Regions from separate parts of the Streptomyces sp. Wb2n-11 genome, predicted to be linked through region 1. Evidence: riboswitches for the same ligand, from Rfam matches in the RefSeq annotation. Region 1 holds a riboswitch; each other region holds the start of a gene.
What was found. Region 1 has a riboswitch for cyclic di-AMP ahead of BN1555_RS07400 (M23 family metallopeptidase). Riboswitches for the same ligand answer to the same signal wherever they lie in the genome.

Region 1 (6,352 bases):
CGCGCGCTGATGGCGGCCTACCGGCTGCCGCACGACGGCACCCGCGAGGCCGACGCCGCCGACCTGGCCCTGACCGTCCTCGGCGGCGGCGAGTCCTCCCGGCTGCACAACCGCCTGGTCCGCCGCGACCGGACGGCCGTCGCCGCCGGTTTCGGGCTGCTGCGCCTCGCCGGCGCCCCCTCGCTCGGCTGGCTGGACGTCAAGACGTCGGCCGGCGTCGAGGTGCCCGACATCGAGCGCGCCGTCGACGAGGAACTGGCCCGCTTCGCCGCCGAGGGCCCCACGCCCGAGGAGATGGAGCGCGCGCAGGCCCAGCTGGAGCGCGAGTGGCTCGACCGGCTCGGCACGGTCGCGGGCCGCGCCGACGAACTCTGCCGGTACGCCGTCCTGTTCGGCGACCCCCAGCTCGCGCTGACCGCCGTCCAGCGCGTCCTGGAGATCACGGCGGAGGAGGTCCGGGCGGCGGCCAGGGCCCGCCTGCGCCCGGACAACAGAGCGGTCCTGGTGTACGAGCCGACACACGCGGCGGACGCAGCCGACGACACCGCAGACGCCGCCGGTGCGGCCGGTACGCAGGAAGGGGCGGACAAGTGACCGACACCGCAGCCGTGAGCATGGAATTCCACCCCCGGCCGCAGGCGGGCACCCCCACGCCGTGGGCGTTCCCCGCCCCCGAGCGGGGCTCCCTGCCCAATGGCCTGACCGTCCTGCGCTGCCACCGCCCCGGCCAGCAGGTCATGGCGGTCGAGGTCTTCCTCGCGGCCCCCCTGGAGGCCGAGCCCGAGGGCCTCGACGGCGTGGCCACGATCATGTCGCGGGCCCTCTCCGAGGGCACCGACAAGCACTCCGCCGAGGAGTTCGCCGCCGAGCTGGAGCGCTGCGGCGCCACGCTCGACGCGTACGCCGACCATCCGGGCGTCCGGGTCTCCCTGGAGGTCCCGGTCTCCCGGCTGCCCAAGGCGCTCGGCCTGCTCGCCGACGCGCTGCGCGCGCCCGCCTTCGCGGACGGCGAGATCGAGCGGCTGGTGGCCAACCGGCTCGACGAGATCCCGCACGAGACGGCCAACCCGTCCCGCCGCGCCGCCAAGCAGCTCTCCAAGGAGCTGTTCCCGGCCACCTCGCGCATGTCGCGGCCGCGCCAGGGCACCGAGGAGACGGTGAAGCGCATCGACGCCACAGCGGTGAAGGGCTTCTACGCGGCGCACGTGCGTCCCGCGACCGCCACCGCCGTGATCGTCGGCGACCTCGACGGCACCGACCTGGACGCCGTACTGGCCGACACCCTGGGGGCGTGGAAGGGCGACACCGCCGAGCCCCGCCCCGTACCGCCGGTGACGGCAGACGACACGGGCCGTGTGGTCATCGTGGACCGCCCCGGCGCGGTCCAGACGCAGCTGCTCATCGGCCGGATCGGCCCCGACCGGCACGACCGCGTCTGGCCGGCCCAGGTCCTCGGCACGTACTGCCTGGGCGGCACGCTCACCTCCCGCCTGGACCGCGTCCTGCGCGAGGAGAAGGGCTACACGTACGGCGTGCGCGCCTTCGGCCAGGTGCTGCGCTCCGCGCCGGACGGGTCGGGCGCGTCGATGCTGGCGATCAGTGGTTCGGTGGACACGGAGTCCACGGGTCCGGCGCTCGAAGACCTGTGGAAGGTGCTGCGCACCCTCGCGGCCGAGGGCCTCACCGACACCGAGCGCGACGTCGCCGTGCAGAACCTGGTGGGTGTCGCACCGCTCAAGTACGAGACGGCGGCCGCCGTCGCCGGCACGCTCGCCGACCAGGTCGAGCAGCACCTGCCGGACGACTTCCAGGCCCAGCTGTACGCCCGCCTCGCCGAGACGGGCACGGTGGAGGCCACCGCGGCGGTCGTCAGCGCCTTCCCCGAGGACCGCCTGGTCACGGTCCTCGTCGGGGACGCGTCGCGGATCGAGGAGCCCGTCAGGGCGCTCGGCATCGGTGACGTGACGGTGGTCGCCGGCTGACGGTCCGCCCGTCCGAGCCGATGGCGCAACTCCCTCAAAACGGGAGGTAGAGGGACCCCGGTGGCCGACAAGCTGCCGGGGTCCTTTGGGTATGTCCGTTTTGTTGTGGAGGTTGCCTTTCTGGTCTGTGGGGTGCGTTACAAAGTGCGATGTCTTTTTGGTGATTGAAAGATCTCCCGTTTAGCGTCGGTCCGGCTGTCCGTCAGCAGTGAGCCGCATCCGCGGCACCGGACAGTCATCGCCGAGTCCCCGTCAGGCGCGAGCCTGGGGAGCCGGGGACCCAAACCGTCCCTGGGGTGAATCGGACGTCCTTCCGTGCGTACGGAGAGGGGTCCGTAGGAGACCTTCCTGCTCCGAACCCGTCAGCTAACCCGGTAGGCGAGAAGGAAGGAAAGGACCAGCCACTTCATGGCGTTCACCCGTGCCACCGGGAAGCACCGTCGTCCGGGCCGTCCGGGCCGTCTGACGCGCAGGAGCGCGAACCTCGCGGGCGTGGCCACCCTCGCGACGACCGGTGCCATCGGGAGCCTGGCCTCTCCGGCCCTCGCCGCCGGCGCCGGCGCCGACGCGGCCCACTCCGCCGGGACGACCGGCCTGACCCAGGCCCTCGTCATCGGCGACTCCCTCGCCGCCCAGGTCGCCGCCCAGGCCGAGGCGCAGCAGCACGCCGCCGACAAGGCGGAGGCCGAGCGCAGGGCCGAGGCGGAGCGCAAGGCGGAGGCGGAGCGCAAGGCGGAGGCCAGGCGCAAGGCGGAAGCCAGGGCCGAGAAGGAGCGCGAGGAACGCGAGGCCGAGGAGCGCGCCGCCCGTGCGGCGGAGCGTGAGCGCCTCACGGCCTACACCCTTCCGGTCGCCGGTTCCGTCGTGACCACCGGCTACCGGAGCGGCGGCTCGCTCTGGTCCTCCGGCAGCCACTCCGGCATCGACTTCCGCGCCGCGTCCGGCAGTTCCGTCGTGGCCGTCGGTGCGGGCACCGTCGTCGAGGCCGGCTGGGGCGGGGCGTACGGCAACAACGTCGTCGTCAGGATGAACGACGGCACCTACACGCAGTACGGCCACCTGTCGTCCATCGGCGTCTCCGTCGGCCAGGCCGTCGCCCCGGGCCAGCAGATAGGCCTCTCGGGTTCGACCGGCAACTCGACGGGCCCGCACCTGCACTTCGAGGCCCGTACGTCTCCCGAGTACGGCTCCGACATGGACCCGGTCGCGTACCTGCGCGCGCACGGCGTGAACGTCTGACGCACCCCGGTTTTCCGGAAGGCCCCGGCTTCCCGCCGGGGCCTTCGGCGTTGGCCAAAAGATATCCATGAATTCCCGCCGCCCGTCGGAAATTGCGCACCGCTGCAATAGAGTCGCCGAACAGGTGTCAATCGACCGCGTTTCGCGGGAGACGAGGCGGAGGTCCGCTCATGCGCGTTCCCGCGCAATCGGTATGCACGGCGATCCGTGACGACATCGTCTCCGGCGTCTTCGAGCGGGGCAGCCGGCTCACCGAAGAGCTGCTGGCGCGCCGTTACGGCGTCTCACGCGTCCCGGTGCGGGAGGCCCTGCGCACGCTGGAGTCCGAGGGGTTCGTCACCACCCGCCGGCACGCGGGCGCCTGCGTGGCCGAACCCACCGAGCAGGAGGCCGCGGACCTCCTGGAGGTCAGGATGCTGCTGGAGCCGCTGGGGGCGGCCCGCGCAGCCCAGAGGCGCACCGAGGCGCACCTCAAGGTGTTGCGCGGCCTGGTCAGGCTCGGCCAGGAGCGGGCCCGCCGGGGCGAGGGCGAGGACCTGAGCTCCCTGGGCGGCTGGTTCCACGAGACGCTCGCCCAGGCGTCCGGCAGCCCCGGCCTCACGACCCTGCTCACCCAGCTCGGGCACAAGATCACCTGGATGTACGTCGTCGAGCAGCCCGCCCGCCCCGTCGAGTCCTGGGCCGAACGCGGTGCGATCGTCGACGCCGTGGCACGCGGCGACGCGCGGCGGGCCCGGGCGCTTACGGCCCTGCACGCCGAACGGGCGGTGGCCGCGCACCGGTTGCGGCGCCCCGGGCCGCGGCAGGAGAGCGTGAGGACTTCGCAACATGCCGTAAACACCGGGGGCGGACGCAATTAACAGATGTGCCGTATACAAAGAAAGTGAATCGGCGGGGGCTTTTCCTGCTGCCCGGAATTCCTGACGTATGTCTCCGCATAAAAGCGAAGGAGCCGCGACGCCCCGAATTCGGGGCGTCGCGGCTCCTTCGTGAGAATGAATCCGTCCGAGTGGTCAGACGGTCTCGGGAAGCTCGTCCAGGCCCTCGGAGACCAGCTTCGCCAGGCGGTCGAGGGCGGCGTCGGAGCCGTCGGCCTCGGAAGCGAGCACGATCTCTTCGCCGCCCTGCGCGCCCAGGCCGAGCACCGCGAGCATGGAGGCCGCGTTGACCGGCTTGCCGTCGGCCTTGGCGATCGTCACGGGGACGCCCGAGGCGGTCGCTGCGCGAACGAAGATGGAGGCGGGCCGGGCGTGCAGGCCTTCGGCCCAGCCGACGGTGACACGGCGCTCAACCATGGTGTTGCCCTTCATGTTCTAACGGTTGTCTAGACCAGTCTCTCATGTCGTGCGAGAAAGCCGTGCCCGCCGCCCTGCGCCGGCCGCGCGCGGCGGCCCCAGCCTGCCTCGCCCCGAGCGGGCCCGCGACCCGTAGGCTTTCGTCATGCAGCCTCCGATGGAGCGGAACCCGCCGGATCGCAACGGGCACCACGCGTACCCGGCCCACTGGGAAGCCGACGTGGTGCTGCGCGACGGGGGTACGGCACGGATCCGCCCCATCACCCCCGACGACGCGCAGCGCCTGGTCAGCTTCTACGAGCAGGTGTCGGACGAGTCGAAGTACTACCGCTTCTTCGCGCCGTACCCGCGCCTCTCGGACAAGGACGTCCACCGCTTCACCCACCACGACTACGTGGACAGGGTAGGCCTCGCGGCGACGGTGGGCGGCGAGTTCATCGCCACGGTCCGGTACGACCGCATCAACGCGCAGGGGCGCCCCTCGTCCGGTCCCGACGCCGACCTGGCCGAAGTCGCCTTCCTGGTCCAGGACGCCCACCAGGGGCGCGGGGTCGCCTCCGCCCTCCTCGAACACATCGGCGCGGTCGCGCGCGAGCGCGGAATCCGGCGCTTCGTGGCGGAGGTGCTCCCCGCCAACTCCAAGATGATCAAGGTCTTCACGGACGCCGGCTACACCCAGGAGCGCAGCTTCGAGGACGGCGTCGTCCACCTCGAATTCGGCCTGGAGCCGACCGACCGCTCCGTCGCCGTCCAGCGCGCCCGCGAGCACCGCGCGGAGTCCCGCTCCGTGCAGCGCCTCCTCGCCCCCGGCTCCGTCGCGGTCGTCGGGGCCGGGCGCGCGCCGGGCGGGGTGGGGCGCACGGCCTTGCGCAACCTGCTCGCCGCCGGATACACGGGCCGTACGTACGCCGTGAACCGGGCCTTCCCCGACGACCTCACCGAGCTGGACGGCGTCCCCGCGCACCGCTCCGTCGCCGGGATCGGGGAGGCCGTCGACCTCGCCGTCGTCGCCGTACCGGCCGAACGGGTGCCGGAGGTGGTCGCGGACTGCGGCGAGAGCGGCGTGCAGGGGTTGGTCGTCCTCTCCGCCGGATACGCCGAGAGCGGGGCCGCGGGCCGGGCGCGCCAGCGCGAACTGGTGCGCCAGGCCCGTTCGTACGGCATGCGCATCATCGGGCCCAACGCCTTCGGGATCATCAACACCTCCGAGGCGGTGCGCCTCAACGCCTCCCTCGCGCCGGAGCCGCCCGCGCGCGGCCGCATCGGCCTGTTCACACAGTCCGGAGCGATCGGCATCGCGCTGCTGTCGGGGCTCTACCGGCGGGGCGCCGGCCTGTCCTCGTTCATCTCCGCAGGCAACCGGGCGGACGTGTCCGGCAACGACTTCCTCCAGTACGGCTACGAGGACCCCGACACCGACGTCGTCCTCCTCTACCTGGAGTCCATCGGCAACCCGCGCAAGTTCACGCGCCTCGCCCGGCGCACGGCGGCGGCGAAGCCGGTCGTCGTGGTCAAGGGCGCGCGCCACAGCGGCAGTACGCCGCCGGGGCACGCGGTGCCCGCCACGCGCATCCCCGACGCGACGGTCTCCGCGCTGCTGCGGCAGGCGGGGGTCGTCCGCGTCGACACCGTCACCGAACTCGTCGACGCGGGGCTGCTGCTCGCCGGGCAGCCGCTGCCGGCCGGGCCGCGCGTCGCCATCCTCGGCAATTCCGAGTCCCTGGGCCTCCTGACGTACGACGCCTGCCTCGCCGAAGGGCTGCGGCCGCTGCGGCCGCTCGACCTGACGACGGCCGCGACCCCGGCGGACTTCCGCGCGGCGCTGGCCCGGGCGCT
Region 2 (6,352 bases), 870 kb from region 1:
TGGACGGCGAGGGCACGGTGCGCCGCTGCCACTTCGTGCGCGCCGAGCTCGGCAACCTCTACGACGGCTCGTACCGGCAGGCACTGCGTCCGCGTGCCTGCCCCCTCGCCGTCTGCGACTGCCACATCGGCTACGTCCACCTGGAGACGCTGCCGCTGTACGACGTGTTCGCGGGCGGCGTCCTGGAACGCGTCCCCGGCGCACCTGCCGCCCTCTCACAAGGGCAGCAGGTCGGGCCGCTTCGCCTCGACGTGGTCACCTGAGGACTCCCCGCGCAGCCGGCGCCCGATCCACGGCACCAGGTGCTCCCGCGCCCACTGGATGTTGTCCCGGCGCACCTCCAGCACGCCGCGCGGCGCCATCGGCGGCCACGCCTGGTCCGGGTCGGCCGGGACGTCGAGCCCGAGCACCTGCGCGGCGCGCAGCGCCACCCGGGTGTGGCCCTCGGGCGAGAGGTGCAGCCGGTCGCCGTCCCAGGCGCGCCGGTCCTGGATGGACTTGAGCGACCACAGGTCGAGCACCGGGCAGCCGTACCGGTCGGCGACCGCCCGTACGTGCGCCGTGTACGTCGCGATCTTGCCGCGCAGATGACGCAGCACGGGCATGGTGCGCGTGTCGAAGCCGGTGGTCACCATCACGGTGCCCACGGCGCCGGCGAGGTCGGCCACGGCCCGCTCGAAGCGCTCGGCGACGTCGTCGGGGTCGCTGCCGGGCCGGAGGATGTCGTTGCCGCCGGCGCAGAAGCTCACCAGGTCGGGTGCGAGCGCCTTCGCGCGCGGGACCTGCTCCGCCACGATCTGGTCGAGGAGACGGCCGCGTACGGCGAGGTTGGCGTAGCGGAACGTGTGCTCGGGTACGCGGTCGTCGAGGAGTACGGCGAGCCGGTCGGCCCAGCCGATGAACGCACCGTCGGGTCCGGGATCTCCGACGCCTTCGGTGAAGCTGTCGCCGATCGCCGCGTACGACCCGATGGTGCCTGCGCTGAATGATCTCGAATCGTCTGCCACGTCGGCACATCCTTCACCGGAATGAGTGACCTACGCCACCGTAGGGAGGGGTTGACGTGGGGTGATATAGGACACCGGTCAAGCTTTGTCCAACCCGGAATAGACCAAAAAATGCGCATACGCCCCCTTCCGCCGCCCGGTGCGGGCGGCGGAAGGGGGCGTACAGGAGCGTTCAGGCCGACCCGGGAGGGATCAGACGGTGACGCCGTGGCCGCGCAGGTAGGCCAGCGGGTCGACGTCCGAGCCGTAGCTCGGGCCGGTCCGGATCTCGAAGTGCAGGTGCGGGCCGGTCGAGTTGCCCGTGGAGCCGGAGAGGCCTATCTGTGTGCCGCCGCCGACGCTCTGGCCGGAGGAGACGGACAGCGAGGACAGGTGGGCGTACTGCGAGTACCGGCCGTCGTCGTGCTTGATGACGACCTCGTTGCCGTACGAGCCGCTCCAGCCCGCGGAGACGACGGTGCCGGCACCGACGGCCTTGACCGGGGTGCCGCTGGCCGCGGCGAAGTCGACGCCCGTGTGGTAGCCACTGGACCAGCTGCCGCCGGCGGCGCGGTACGGGGTGGTGACGCTCGCGGAGACCGGGGCGGTGAAGCCGGATCCGGTGCTCTGGGCGGCGGAGGCGGAGTTCACGGAAGTGGACTCCTCGGCCTTGGCCTCGGTCTTGGCCTCGGCCTTGGGAGCGGCGGCCTCGGCCTTGGGCGCGGCAGGAGCCTCGGCCGCAGGCTTCGCCTGCTTCGCCGGGGCCTGCTTCGCCGGGGCCTGCTTCGCGGGCGCCGACGCCTTGGCGCCGATGGTCAGCTCCATGCCCGGCAGGATCAGCGAGGGGTTGCCGCCGACGACCTCACGGTTGTCCTCGTACAGCTTCTGCCAGCCACCGCGCACGTTCTGCTCTTCGGCGATCTTCGACAGGTAGTCCCCGGAGACCACGGAGTAGATCTTGGTGCTGGTCTTCTTCTGCGGCGTCGCCTTCTCGGACACCGCGGCGGCGGACGCGGCGGCCGGGGCTGCGGCCTTCTCCGCGGCGTTCGCACCGGTGGCGGTGATCAGGGGAAGTGCGAGTACGGCTCCGCCCGCTCCCGCGGCGACAATTCCGCGAGTGATCGAGTTGGACCTCGGGCGGCGGTGCTTACCCTTTGCGGGCATGGAACATTCCTCTCCGGCGCCTACGAGGTGAGCTGTCGGGTTCGGGCTGGAGATGCCCGGCCGCGCTGCTGCGCGACTTCACCCCAAGCCGGTCCGGACGCACGAGACGTCCGGATCACCGGCGTACTTACCTGGGTCCCCCGCTCCTGCCAACGCGTGAGTGAGTGAGTGCGGATTCCGGGAGGTGGCAGGATTCGGCGGTCCACCCGGATTGCGGTGACCGTAAGCCGACGGGGGTCCCCCGTACAAGCCAGTCCATTCACACGGGCATTGCCTGACGGGAATTCACCACGGAATTCCCGTCACCCTCCGTGGATTACGGATCTTTACGCACCGCCCGTGAACCGGCATTTGCACCCGGAGCTTCGCCACGCACTGTCACGAATATGATCCTGCTCACCAGCGGCCTCTGCCATTTCCCGGCCCTACAAGGGAAGTTGCCCCAGAATCGTCCGTTTCACCCCAAATGCAACCCATCTCCCCGACCGTGGACCGCAAGGGTCGGGAAGGGGAAGCGGGAAGGGCGCGGGAAGAACATGGAGGAGCGGGGAGGAACAGGGCTCAGACCCTCCTCAGCCGGAAGACCGCGGCATCGAGGTCACCGCGCAGCGCGGTGCGCAGTCCCCGGTGGAGCAGTACGGAACCCCGGTGCACGGCCGAGGTGTCGAGGCAGGCGTACGCCGCGTCCGGGTCGAGCCCGCGCAGGCGCAGCGGAGGCTGCTGCTCGCCGTAGTGCTGGGCCTGGAGCCAGGCGAGGACGACGGTGTCGTCCCCGCGTACGTACTGGACCGCGCTGAGCCCGCCCTCGGGCGCCCGCAGCCGGTACAGCTCGCCGTGCTGCACGACCGGCCGGATCTCCTTGTACAGGTCCACCCACTCGCGCGCCTCGGCGATCTCGTCCTCGCTCCACCCGGCCAGGTCGCCGCCGATGCCGAGCACCCCCGCCATCGCGCTCACGAAGCGGAAGCGCAGCGAGCTGACCCGCCCGTTGAGCTGCGTGTTGGGGCTGTCGGTGACCCAGGCGGCCATCGCCCGCGCCGGGTGCAGCTGGCTGAAGCCGTGCTGGATGGCGAGCCGGTCCAGCGGGTCGGTGTTGTCGGAGGTCCACACCTGGTCGGTACGGGAGAGAATCCCGAGGTCGATCCGGCCGCCGCCCCCGAACAGGACTCGAAGGCGACGTCCGGATGCGCGGCCCGCAGCCGGTCGAGGAGCGCGTACAGCGCGTGCACATGCTCGGTCCACAGCTTCTGCGGGTACGGTTCGCCCGGCCAGCCCGCGTCGGTGAAGCAGCGGTTGAAGTCCCACTTCACGTAGTCGACGGGAGCGCTCGACAGCAGCCCGTGGAGCTGGTCCCAGAGGTACGCCTGGACGTCGCCGCGCGCGAGGTTGAGGACGAGCTGGTTGCGGAACTCGGTACGGGTGCGGCCGGGATGGTGCTGCACCCAGTCGGGGTGCGCCCGGTACAGGTCACTGTCCGCGTTCACCATCTCCGGCTCGACCCAGATCCCGAACCGCATGCCCAGGCCGTGCACTTCGTCCGCGAGCGGCCCCAGCCCGCCGGGGAAGCGGTCCGGGTTCGGCGTCCAGTCGCCGAGCCCGGCGCGGTCACTGGTCCGGGCGCCGAACCAGGCGTCGTCCACGACGAACAGCTCCACGCCGATGTCGGCGGCCCGCCGCGCGAGGACGCGCTGCTGTTCCTCGGAGATGTCGAAGCCGGTCGCCTCCCAGGAGTTGTAGAGGACGGGCCGCTCGCGGTCCGCGCCGGGGACGACGTGCGCGAGCTGCCAGGCGTGCCAGGCACGGCTCGCGCCGCCGAACCCGCCCTCGCTCCACAGCCCCGCGAAGACGGGTGTGGTGTACGTTCCGCCGGGCGCCAGCCGCAGCAGACCCGATTCGTCGTGCCCGGCCCCGCCGGTGATCTGCACGGTGCCGTCGGGCAGTTGCTGTACGGCGATGCGCCACGACCCGGACCAGCCGAGCGCGCAGCCGTACACCTCGCCGCTCTCCTCGGCCGCGCCCTCCGCGTCGAGCGCGACCCACGGCAGGTGCTGGTGCCCGGTGTGGCCGCGGCGACTGCCCAGGATCTTCTCGCCGGGGGTGAGCGCGGAGCGTACGAGCCGGGACTCGGCCGCCCACCGGCCGTGCAGCTGGCTCAGCCGCCACCGCTCGCGCCGGGGCAGCGTCCAGGCGGCGGCGTCGGCCCGCAGCAGCTCCAGGGCGGGGGCGCCGGCCGGCCCCTCGTGTGCGACGGTGGCCCACCGCTCGACGACGTCGGAGTCCTCGCGCATCCGGTAGTGCAGGGTGAGGCCGAGGTGGTGCACGGGGTCGGTGAAGCGCAGCCGCAGTTCGTCGCCCGCCGCGCTGGAGCCGTCGTAGAGCCACTCGGTGCCGCGCACCTCGGGCGTACGCACGGACAGGGCGGGGCGCACGAAGCGGGGCCCGCCCTCGACGGGGTACTCCTCGCGCCCGTCGAGCTGCGACTCGAACGGCCAGTAGGGCGGTGGAGGTTCGGCGGCGAGGGACTCGGCGTCGGCGAGGGAGATGCGTGGCCCCCAGTGCAGATGGACCAGTTCGTCCCGGTCCGTGAGGTGCAGCGCGTAGCTGCCGGCCGCTCCGGAGAGCAGCCAGGTACGGCCGTTGCCGCCGGTCTCGATCATGCAGTCCCCTCGGATCGGCACAGGTGCGAACATCTTGGCCGTCCTGCCGCCCCGGGGCAACGCCCGCACGGCGACGGCCGAGATGCTTGCCCCAGGTACCCATGTCGTATCGTCGAAACGCGCCGAAGTCGGCGAGCAGCGCCGACGGCAGACTTCAGGAGCCCACGTGACACAGCAGCTGCCGCAGGTCCCGTCGACAGAGCCCGAGCCCGAGCTTGCCGCGGTGCGCAACTTCCGTGACGTGGGCGGTCTGCCGACCGTGGACGGGCGGCGGGTCCGGCACGGAGTGCTTTTCCGCAGCGGCCACCTGGCACACGCCACCGCCGCCGACGCGGCGTTCCTCGGTTCGCTGGGCCTCCACACGGTCTTCGACTTCCGCAACGAGGCGGACCAGAAGCTGGAGGGCCCGGACATCGAGCTGCCGGGTGTGCGCAATGTGAATCTGCCGCTGACGGACCCGGCCGACGGCGCCGTGTTCTGGAAGATGGTCCGCGACGGGAACCTCGACGAGCTGCGCGAGATCCTCTCGGACGACAAGGGCGCCGACCGGATGTCGGCGACGTACCGGGAGATCGTCAGGGGGCGTACGGCCGAGCACAGCCGGGTGCTGCACGCTCTCGCCGAGGACAGCGTCCCCGCGCTGATGCACTGCGCGGCGGGCAAGGACCGCGCGGGCCTGTCGATAGCCGTGACCCTGCTCGCGGTCGGTGTCGAGCGCGACGCCATCGAGGCCGACTACCTGAAGTCGAACGACCCGCACCGCCGCTACAAGGTGCACCGCAGCGACAACTCGCCCGCCGGGATGTCCTCCGAGGTGATGGAGCTGCTCAACCCGCTCTTCGAGGCCCGCGCGGAGTACCTGGCCGCGGCCTTCGAGACGATCGAGGAGACCTGGGGCACCACCGACCGCTACCTCGCGGAGGGGCTGAACGTCACCCCCGGGATCCGCGAGCGGCTGCGGGTGCGCCTGCTCGACGAGAGCTGAGCGCAGCCGGTGTCAGCGTGAGCCGCCGAGCGTGAAGAGCAGGTAGACGAAGGCCGCGAAGAGGTGGCCCGCGACGACGTACACGAAGACGCGGATCGCCAGGCCTCTGGGGATCCTGTCCTCCACGAAGCGGCGGGCTGTGGTCTTGTCTTCCGGCATCTCAGGTCTCCTGGGGGAGGCACAGCGCGGCGGTGGCGCTCTGCAGCAAGGTGTGGACGAACAGCAGGTCGGCCCCGTCCGGGGAGGCGGCCGCGATGCGGTGCGGGGTCAGCGAGTCGAAGTGCGCGCTGTCTCCGGCATCGAGCCGGTGGACGCTCTCGCCGAGCACCAGGCGCAGGGGCCCCGACAGCACGTACAGCCACTCCTCACCGGGGTGGACCCTCACCAGGTCCCCCTGCGCGCCGTACGGCACGTGCACCCGCAGCGCCTGCATGGCCCGCCCCGGGCCGCCGGCCCGGTGGTACGTCCAGCCGTCGGCCTCCCGCGGCTGCGCCTCGTCCGCGCGCAGTACGGCGTCCCACTCGCCCGGCGTCTCGCCGAGGAGCGCGGACACCGTCGTA
Region 3 (6,352 bases), 4.5 Mb from region 1:
GCGGCCACCACATCGAGCAGCTCGTCGTCGGACGTCGCCAGCACGGCGAGCGCTTCTTCGCGGGTCGGCAGCTCACGCCGCAACCCTTTCTCCACCAGTGTGTTCAGCAGGTCCATGGCGCCGATCCTGGCCTACGGCGCAGCCTGCCGCCAGGGAGGAACCGCACAAGAGAGGTCCGACGAGGTGTGGGTATTGCCACACCCTGACCGCGCATGACCCCGGCTAGTGTCTGTTCGCTGCCTACAAAAAGGGACTCACTCATGCCCCAGGGACCGTTCGACCCGTTCGGCTGGATCGAGGAGCAGGCGGCGGTGCGCGCCACGGCCGGACTCGTCAGGACCCTGCGCCCGCGACCTGCCGAGTCCGCTCTGCTCGACCTCGCGAGCAACGACTACCTCGGCCTCACCCGCCGCCCGGAGATCACCTCCGCCGCCGCGGAGGCCGCCCGCCTCTGGGGCGCGGGCGCCACCGGGTCGCGGCTCGTCACCGGCTCCACGCGGCTGCACGCCGAACTGGAACGGGAACTGGCCGACTTCTGCGGATTCGAGGCGGCCCTCGTCCTCTCCTCCGGTTACGCCGCCAACCTCGCCGCTCTCACCGCGCTCACCGGTCACGGTGCGCTGATCGTGTCCGACGCCCTCAACCACGCCTCGATCGTCGACGGCTGCCGGCTCGCGCGCGCCACGACCGCGGTGGTGCCGCACGCCGACCCCGACGCCGTACGCAAGGCGCTCGACGCGCACGAGGGCCGCGCCCTGGCCGTCACCGACTCGGTGTTCTCGGTGGACGGCGACGCGGCGCCCCTGCCGGAACTGGCGGCGGCCTGCCGTGCGTACGGAGCGGCCCTCCTCGTCGACGACGCGCACGGGCTCGGCGTCCTGGGCGACGGCGGCAGGGGCGCACTGGACGCGGCGGGCCTCGCGGGAGCGGACGGCGTCGTCACCACCCTCACCCTGTCGAAGTCGCTCGGCAGTCAGGGCGGAGCGGTCCTCGGCCCGGCCCGTGTCATCGATCACCTCGTCAACACGGCCCGTACGTTCATCTTCGACACCGGACTGGCGCCGGCCGCCGCGGGCGCGGCGCTGGCGAGCGTACGGCTGCTGCGCCGTGAACCGGAGCTGGCGGGCAGGGCCCGGAGCGTCGCCCTCTCGCTGCACCGCGGACTGACGGACGCCGGCCTGAGCGCCGTACGCCCGGACGCCGCCGTGGTGTCGGTCCTGGCACCCTCGCCGGAGGCGGCGGTGCGGTGGGCGGCCGACTGCCGGGCGGCCGGTCTCGTGGTGGGCTGTTTCCGGCCCCCTTCGGTGCCGGACGGGATCTCCCGGCTCAGGCTGACCGCGCGGGCTGACCTGACGGGCCGGCAGATGGTGGAGGCGGTGGACACGGTCGTGCGGACCGCGCCCACCACCGCCTTCTGAGAGCCGGCGGCCAATTCACCGGACGGGGTCCGGAGATCTGCGTGGGGGAATTCCGGCGTCGGCGGCAGCTTCCGCAACCGCTGTCCCCTGCCGACGGTCGGCCGGCCGAACTCGCCCGCGAATCAAGGCGGATGAGCGCCGTCTCGCGACGCGGCCTTCACGGCTTCTCCACGACTTTGCACAAGGCCTGGGTCAAACGGACCACCGCGCAGCAGAGTTCACCGCTTCGAGCGACAGACATCTGCGTATCTCGGAGGATCACGCCCGGTAGCGGCACTGTGAGTGGCACTCTGGCGCGGAGCACAGTCCGAGGCCGTCCTCGAAGTTCATCCGCTACGAGTCGGAGTCCGGCCCCGGTGGGAAAGGGACAGCGTCGCCATGGCAGACCACCAGGAAGTATCCGTCACTCTGCCGAGCGAGCCAGCCTCGGTTTCCGCGGCCAGGAGATATGTCGCGGAGATTCTCGGCGAATGGGGCATGCCCCCGGGATCCGACGCCGCCGATACCGTCCGGCTGATCGTTTCGGAACTTGCGACCAACGCCGTTCAGCACACCTTCGGGCAGTCGCCGACGTTCACCGTGGACGTACAGCTGGAGCGGGACGAGCAGCTGCGCATCGGCGTCACCGACAGTCACCCGCGCTGGCCGAAACGGCTGCTCGCCGCCGTCCAGCAGGACAACGGGCGCGGCATGGTGATCATCCGCTGGCTCACCGCCGAGTACGGCGGACGGGTGTTCGTCCAGCCCACCGGGGACGGCGGCAAGACCGTGTGGATCGCCCTGCCCTGGACCGTACCCGTCCAGCAGTAGGGCTCAGACCGCACAGGCCCGGCCGAAGGCACCGCGCAGCAGCGCGCGCAGGGTGTCCGCCGCCGGGCTCGCCTCACCGGGCCGGTACGCCACCGAGATCGTGCGTCGCAGCCCGGCCGGTTCCAGCGACCGTACGCCCACCGGCGTCATCGCCGTCGCGGCGACCATCTCGGGCACCACGGCCACCCCGAGCCCCGCGCTGACCAGCGCGCACACCAGCGCGTAACCGGGCGACTCGCACACGACCGCCGGTGTCGCCCCCGCCGCGGCCAGCGCCGCCTCCACTGCCTGCCGGGGCGGATGCGAGGGCGCACTGCTGATCAGCGGCTGTCCGGCGAGTTCGGCGACCGGCAGCCGCCCCGAGCCCGTGGCCAGCGCGTGCCCCGGTGCCGTCACCAGGACGAGCTCCTCGTGGAGCAGGGGGTCCGCCGCCACGCCGGGAGGCATCGGCACGGCCGGCGCGGGCTCGTACGCGTGTGTCAGCGCCAGGTCGACCGCGCCGGACGCCACGGCCGAGACACCGTCCGGCGGTTCGTAGTCGGCGACCGCGAGCTCCACGTCGGGGTGGGCGCGGCGGAAGGCGCTGAGCACGGGCGGCAGCAGGTGGATGCCGGCCGTGGTGAACGTACCGACACGCAACTGCCCGCCGGACAGGCCCGCGAGCCGCGCCAGTTCGTGCCGCGCCCGGTCCATCTCGTCGAGTACGCGGCGGGCCCGCGCCGCCAGCAGTTCGCCCGCGGCCGTCAGGCGGGCACCGCGGTGGTGACGCACCAGCAGGGCCGCCCCCGCCTCCCGCTCCAGCTTGGCCAGCTGCTGGGACAAGGCGGGCGCGGTGTAACCGAGCCGCGCGGCGGCGCGGGTGATCGAGCCGGCCTCGGCGACCGCCACCAACGCCGCGAGCCGCGTCGGGTCGTACACCGGCCCTCCCCCCTTAAGCGTTTCTTCAGGCAGACCCAGAAGATCACAAGTACATGCTGAAGCCCCGGAAGGTCCAGGCTGAGGGGCATGGACGCACAACTGGTCGCCTTCACGGGCGTCGCCGCCGGCATGGTCGCCATGCCCGGCGCGGATTTCACCGTCGTCGTACGCAACGCGCTCGTCTCCCGCCGGGACGGGGTCGCCTGCGCGGTGGGTGTCGCGGGCGGGCTCCTCGTCCACACGGCGCTGGCCGTGGCGGGACTGGCGGCCGTACTCGTCGCCGTACCGGCGCTCTTTCGCACGGTCCAACTGCTCGGTGGGGCCTACCTCCTCCACCTCGGCTGCCGGGCACTGAGGTCCGCGCTGCGCCCGGCGACGCGGAAGGGGCCGGAGCCCGAGCCCGGCGGACCGACGGCGACCGCGGCCCGCGGCATCGGCCGCAGTCTGCGCCGGGGCTTCCTCACCAACGCGCTCAACCCCAAGGCGCCGGTGCTCTTCCTCAGCCTGCTGCCCCAGTTCGTCCCGGCGGACCAGCAGCCGCTGCCCAGGACGCTGCTGCTCGCCACCGTCGTCGTCGTTCTCGCACTGCTGTGGTTCCCCGCCGTGGCCCTGCTCGTGGACGGGCTCGGCAGGTGGCTGCGGCGGCCGGGCGCGGTCCGCGCCGTGGAAGCGGTCAGCGGGACCGCGCTCACCGTACTGGGAGTGGTCCTGCTGACAGGCCCGGTGGCGGCGGCCACCGTGTAACGCGCCCGCCCACCGCCCGCACCGCGGTGTCGGCCCACCGCCCGCACCGCCGCGTCAGACGGGCTTGATCTCCTCCGCGCCGCGCTCCACGCAGAATTAGTTGCCCTCGGGGTCGGCCATGACGACCCAGCCCCGGCCGTCCTCGGTGCGGCGGTCGTCGACGATCCGCGCACCGAGCGCGCCGAGCCGCTCCACCTCGGCATCCCGCGTACCGTGCGGCGGCTGGATGTCGAGGTGAACGCGCTTCTTGCCGGCCTCGTCCCCGGGAACCCGTATGAACAGCAGTCCGGGCACACCGGGCCGCTCCGGATCGATCAGCACCTCGTCGTCACCCGGCTCGTCCAGCAGCTTGTAACCGGTCAGGCGGGACCAGAACTCGGCGATCGCGTACGGGTCGTGGGCGTCGAAGGTGGTGTGACGTACCGGATTCAGGAAGGTCCTGGTAGGGAACGTATCTCCCCGGACCGGCAGCCGGCAGCCGGCAGGGAAATATCAGCGCACGCGGCCGTACCAGACGCTCTTGGACCAGATCTTCTCCAGCTTCACCACGGAGCCGGACTTGGGCGAGTGCCAGATCTTGCCGCTCCCGGCGTAGATGCCCACGTGGTAGACGTTCCGCCCGGAGTGGAAGAAGACCAGGTCTCCGCGCTGACGGCTGGAGGCGGAGATGTGCCGGGTCTTGTTGTACTGGGACTGGGCGGTGCGTGGCAGGCTCTTGCCGGCCTTCTTGTACGAATAGAGCGTCAGCCCTGAGCAGTCGAACCGGCTCGGGCCCGCCGCCCCGTACTTGTACGGGGCCCCCTTCTTCGACGCGGCGACGTTGAGCGCCTTCGTCGAATGCGATGCGGCCTGCGCCTCGGTGACGGCACCGGGCGCCAGCATCGTGGCGCCGATCGCGGCGAGGGTGAGAGCCGAAGCGGCTCCGGCCCGGGACAGCACGGACGGAACATTCTTGTGCGCGGTCATGCGCAACCCTTCGTCAGCCGCCTGTGAAGGATGACCTGTCGGGTTCGGACAGGCGAAGATGCCCGGCCGCGGTGTGCGGCTTCACCCCGAGGGACGACCGTCTCCGGCCACCCCGTACTGCTTGGGTCCTCCACTCCTGCCGATGCACTCCTGTCGACCAGTCATCCGGAGCGGCGGCAGGACTCAGCGTCCGCCCGGACCGCCCCGCCGCGGTGGCGGGGGCTTGTCGTCCCAGGGATCTTGACTCATGAACGGCCGGATTTCCGAGCCGAAACGGCATTTTGTGAGGCTGATCACCGCTGACCCGTTCGGGTGGACAGGGGTGTTTTCGGCACCGGGCGCCGGTGTCCGACGACCGCCGTACCAGCGGCGGAATGTCCAATTCCGCCAAACGTGCAGGTGTGTTGCGCAAGCGGGGTCATACCGCTGTTCAGGTATTTCCTACGCCTTTTGAGTGAGTTCCTCTCGTACGCCAATGGGGGGAGCCGACCGCGTGTTCCTCAACTCGCGGACGCGGCTGGCAGGGTGACCCGGTCCGCCCGCCGCTCCCCGTCGAGCACGCGCAGGGCCCGCGTGAGCGTGGCGGCGTGCACGCGCGTCTCGCCCCGCTCGTGCATCAGGGCGAGAGCGTCCCGCAGTCCGGCGGCCTTCCCGGCGAGCGCCTGGGCGGCCCGCAGCGCGCCATAGGTGTCGGTGCCGCGTGCGGGGTTGATCCGTCCCATCAGATCGAGCACTTCGAGATAGCGGTCGACGAACTCGCACTCGGCGCGCGTCAGTGCGGGCAGCGGCGGCAGTTCGGGCGGCAGCATGCGCGGGTTCACCTCGGAGCCGGGGAGGCGGGCGCGGCCTTGCGGCTCTGCACGACGTGGTCCACCAGGCCGTACGCCATCGCGGCCTCGGCCGTGAGCACCTTGTCGCGCTCGATGTCGTCGTCGACGCGCTCCGCGCTCTGGCCGGTGTGCAGTGCGAGCAGTTGAGTGAGCGTCTGCCGCATGCGCGTCAGCTCCCGCGCCTCGATCTCCAGGTCCGAAGGCCGGCCGCGTACGGGCCGGTCGGTGGACGGCTGGCTGAGCAGCATCCGGGCGCCCGGCAGGGCGAGGCGCTTGCCCGGCGTGCCGGCCGCGAGCAGTACGGCGGCGGAGGCGGCGGCCTGGCCCAGGCAGATCGTCTCCACGTCGCAGCACACGAACTGGATGGTGTCGTAGATCGCGGACATCGCGGTGTGCGAGCCGCCGGGGGAGTTGATGTAGAGCGAGATGGTCCGGTCGGGGGCGGCGTGTTCGAGGTACATGAACTGCGCCGTCACGTCGTTGGCCGCGGCGTCGTCGACGGCCGTTCCCAGGAAGACGATCCGCTCCGCGAGCAGTTTCGCGTACGGATCGACCGTGCGGGTCCCGGTGTCGGTGCGCTCGGTGAACTCGGGCAGTACGTAGCGGGCGCTGTAGGTGCTGCGGGCGGTGGATCGGTTCATGGCGGTGCCTCCGAAGCCTCTGTAA

Region 2: it holds a riboswitch for cyclic di-AMP, as region 1 does, so the genes downstream of both, BN1555_RS03570 (M23 family metallopeptidase) here and BN1555_RS07400 (M23 family metallopeptidase) in region 1, are expected to answer to the same signal.
Region 3: it holds a riboswitch for cyclic di-AMP, as region 1 does, so the genes downstream of both, BN1555_RS28440 (C40 family peptidase) here and BN1555_RS07400 (M23 family metallopeptidase) in region 1, are expected to answer to the same signal.

Annotation. Positions count from the first base shown of each region.
Region 1 is NZ_CVPB01000001.1:1,672,257-1,678,608, reverse strand. It holds gene BN1555_RS07410 (M16 family metallopeptidase) at 1-594, shown strand, start outside; gene BN1555_RS07405 (M16 family metallopeptidase) at 615-1,982, shown strand; cyclic di-AMP (ydaO/yuaA leader) riboswitch at 2,212-2,378, shown strand; gene BN1555_RS07400 (M23 family metallopeptidase) at 2,391-3,221, shown strand; gene BN1555_RS07395 (GntR family transcriptional regulator) at 3,392-4,081, shown strand; gene BN1555_RS07390 (HPr family phosphocarrier protein) at 4,235-4,516, opposite strand; gene BN1555_RS07385 (bifunctional acetate--CoA ligase family protein/GNAT family N-acetyltransferase) at 4,662-6,352, shown strand, end outside.
Region 2 is NZ_CVPB01000001.1:804,787-811,138, forward strand. It holds gene BN1555_RS03560 (STM4011 family radical SAM protein) at 1-263, shown strand, start outside; gene BN1555_RS03565 (SGNH/GDSL hydrolase family protein) at 216-1,007, opposite strand; gene BN1555_RS03570 (M23 family metallopeptidase) at 1,200-2,150, opposite strand; cyclic di-AMP (ydaO/yuaA leader) riboswitch at 2,153-2,327, opposite strand; partial or broken gene BN1555_RS03575 (alpha-galactosidase) at 2,712-4,807, opposite strand; gene BN1555_RS03580 (tyrosine-protein phosphatase) at 4,974-5,792, shown strand; gene BN1555_RS38825 (DUF6126 family protein) at 5,805-5,951, opposite strand; gene BN1555_RS03585 (helix-turn-helix domain-containing protein) at 5,953-6,352, opposite strand, start outside.
Region 3 is NZ_CVPB01000001.1:6,218,126-6,224,477, forward strand. It holds partial or broken gene bioB (biotin synthase BioB) at 1-116, opposite strand, end outside; gene BN1555_RS28415 (8-amino-7-oxononanoate synthase) at 261-1,418, shown strand; gene BN1555_RS28420 (ATP-binding protein) at 1,797-2,228, shown strand; gene BN1555_RS28425 (LysR family transcriptional regulator) at 2,232-3,146, opposite strand; gene BN1555_RS28430 (LysE family translocator) at 3,234-3,890, shown strand; gene BN1555_RS28435 (VOC family protein) at 3,987-4,322, opposite strand; gene BN1555_RS28440 (C40 family peptidase) at 4,383-4,856, opposite strand; cyclic di-AMP (ydaO/yuaA leader) riboswitch at 4,860-5,042, opposite strand; gene BN1555_RS28445 (hypothetical protein) at 5,357-5,665, opposite strand; gene BN1555_RS28450 (ATP-dependent Clp protease proteolytic subunit) at 5,674-6,327, opposite strand.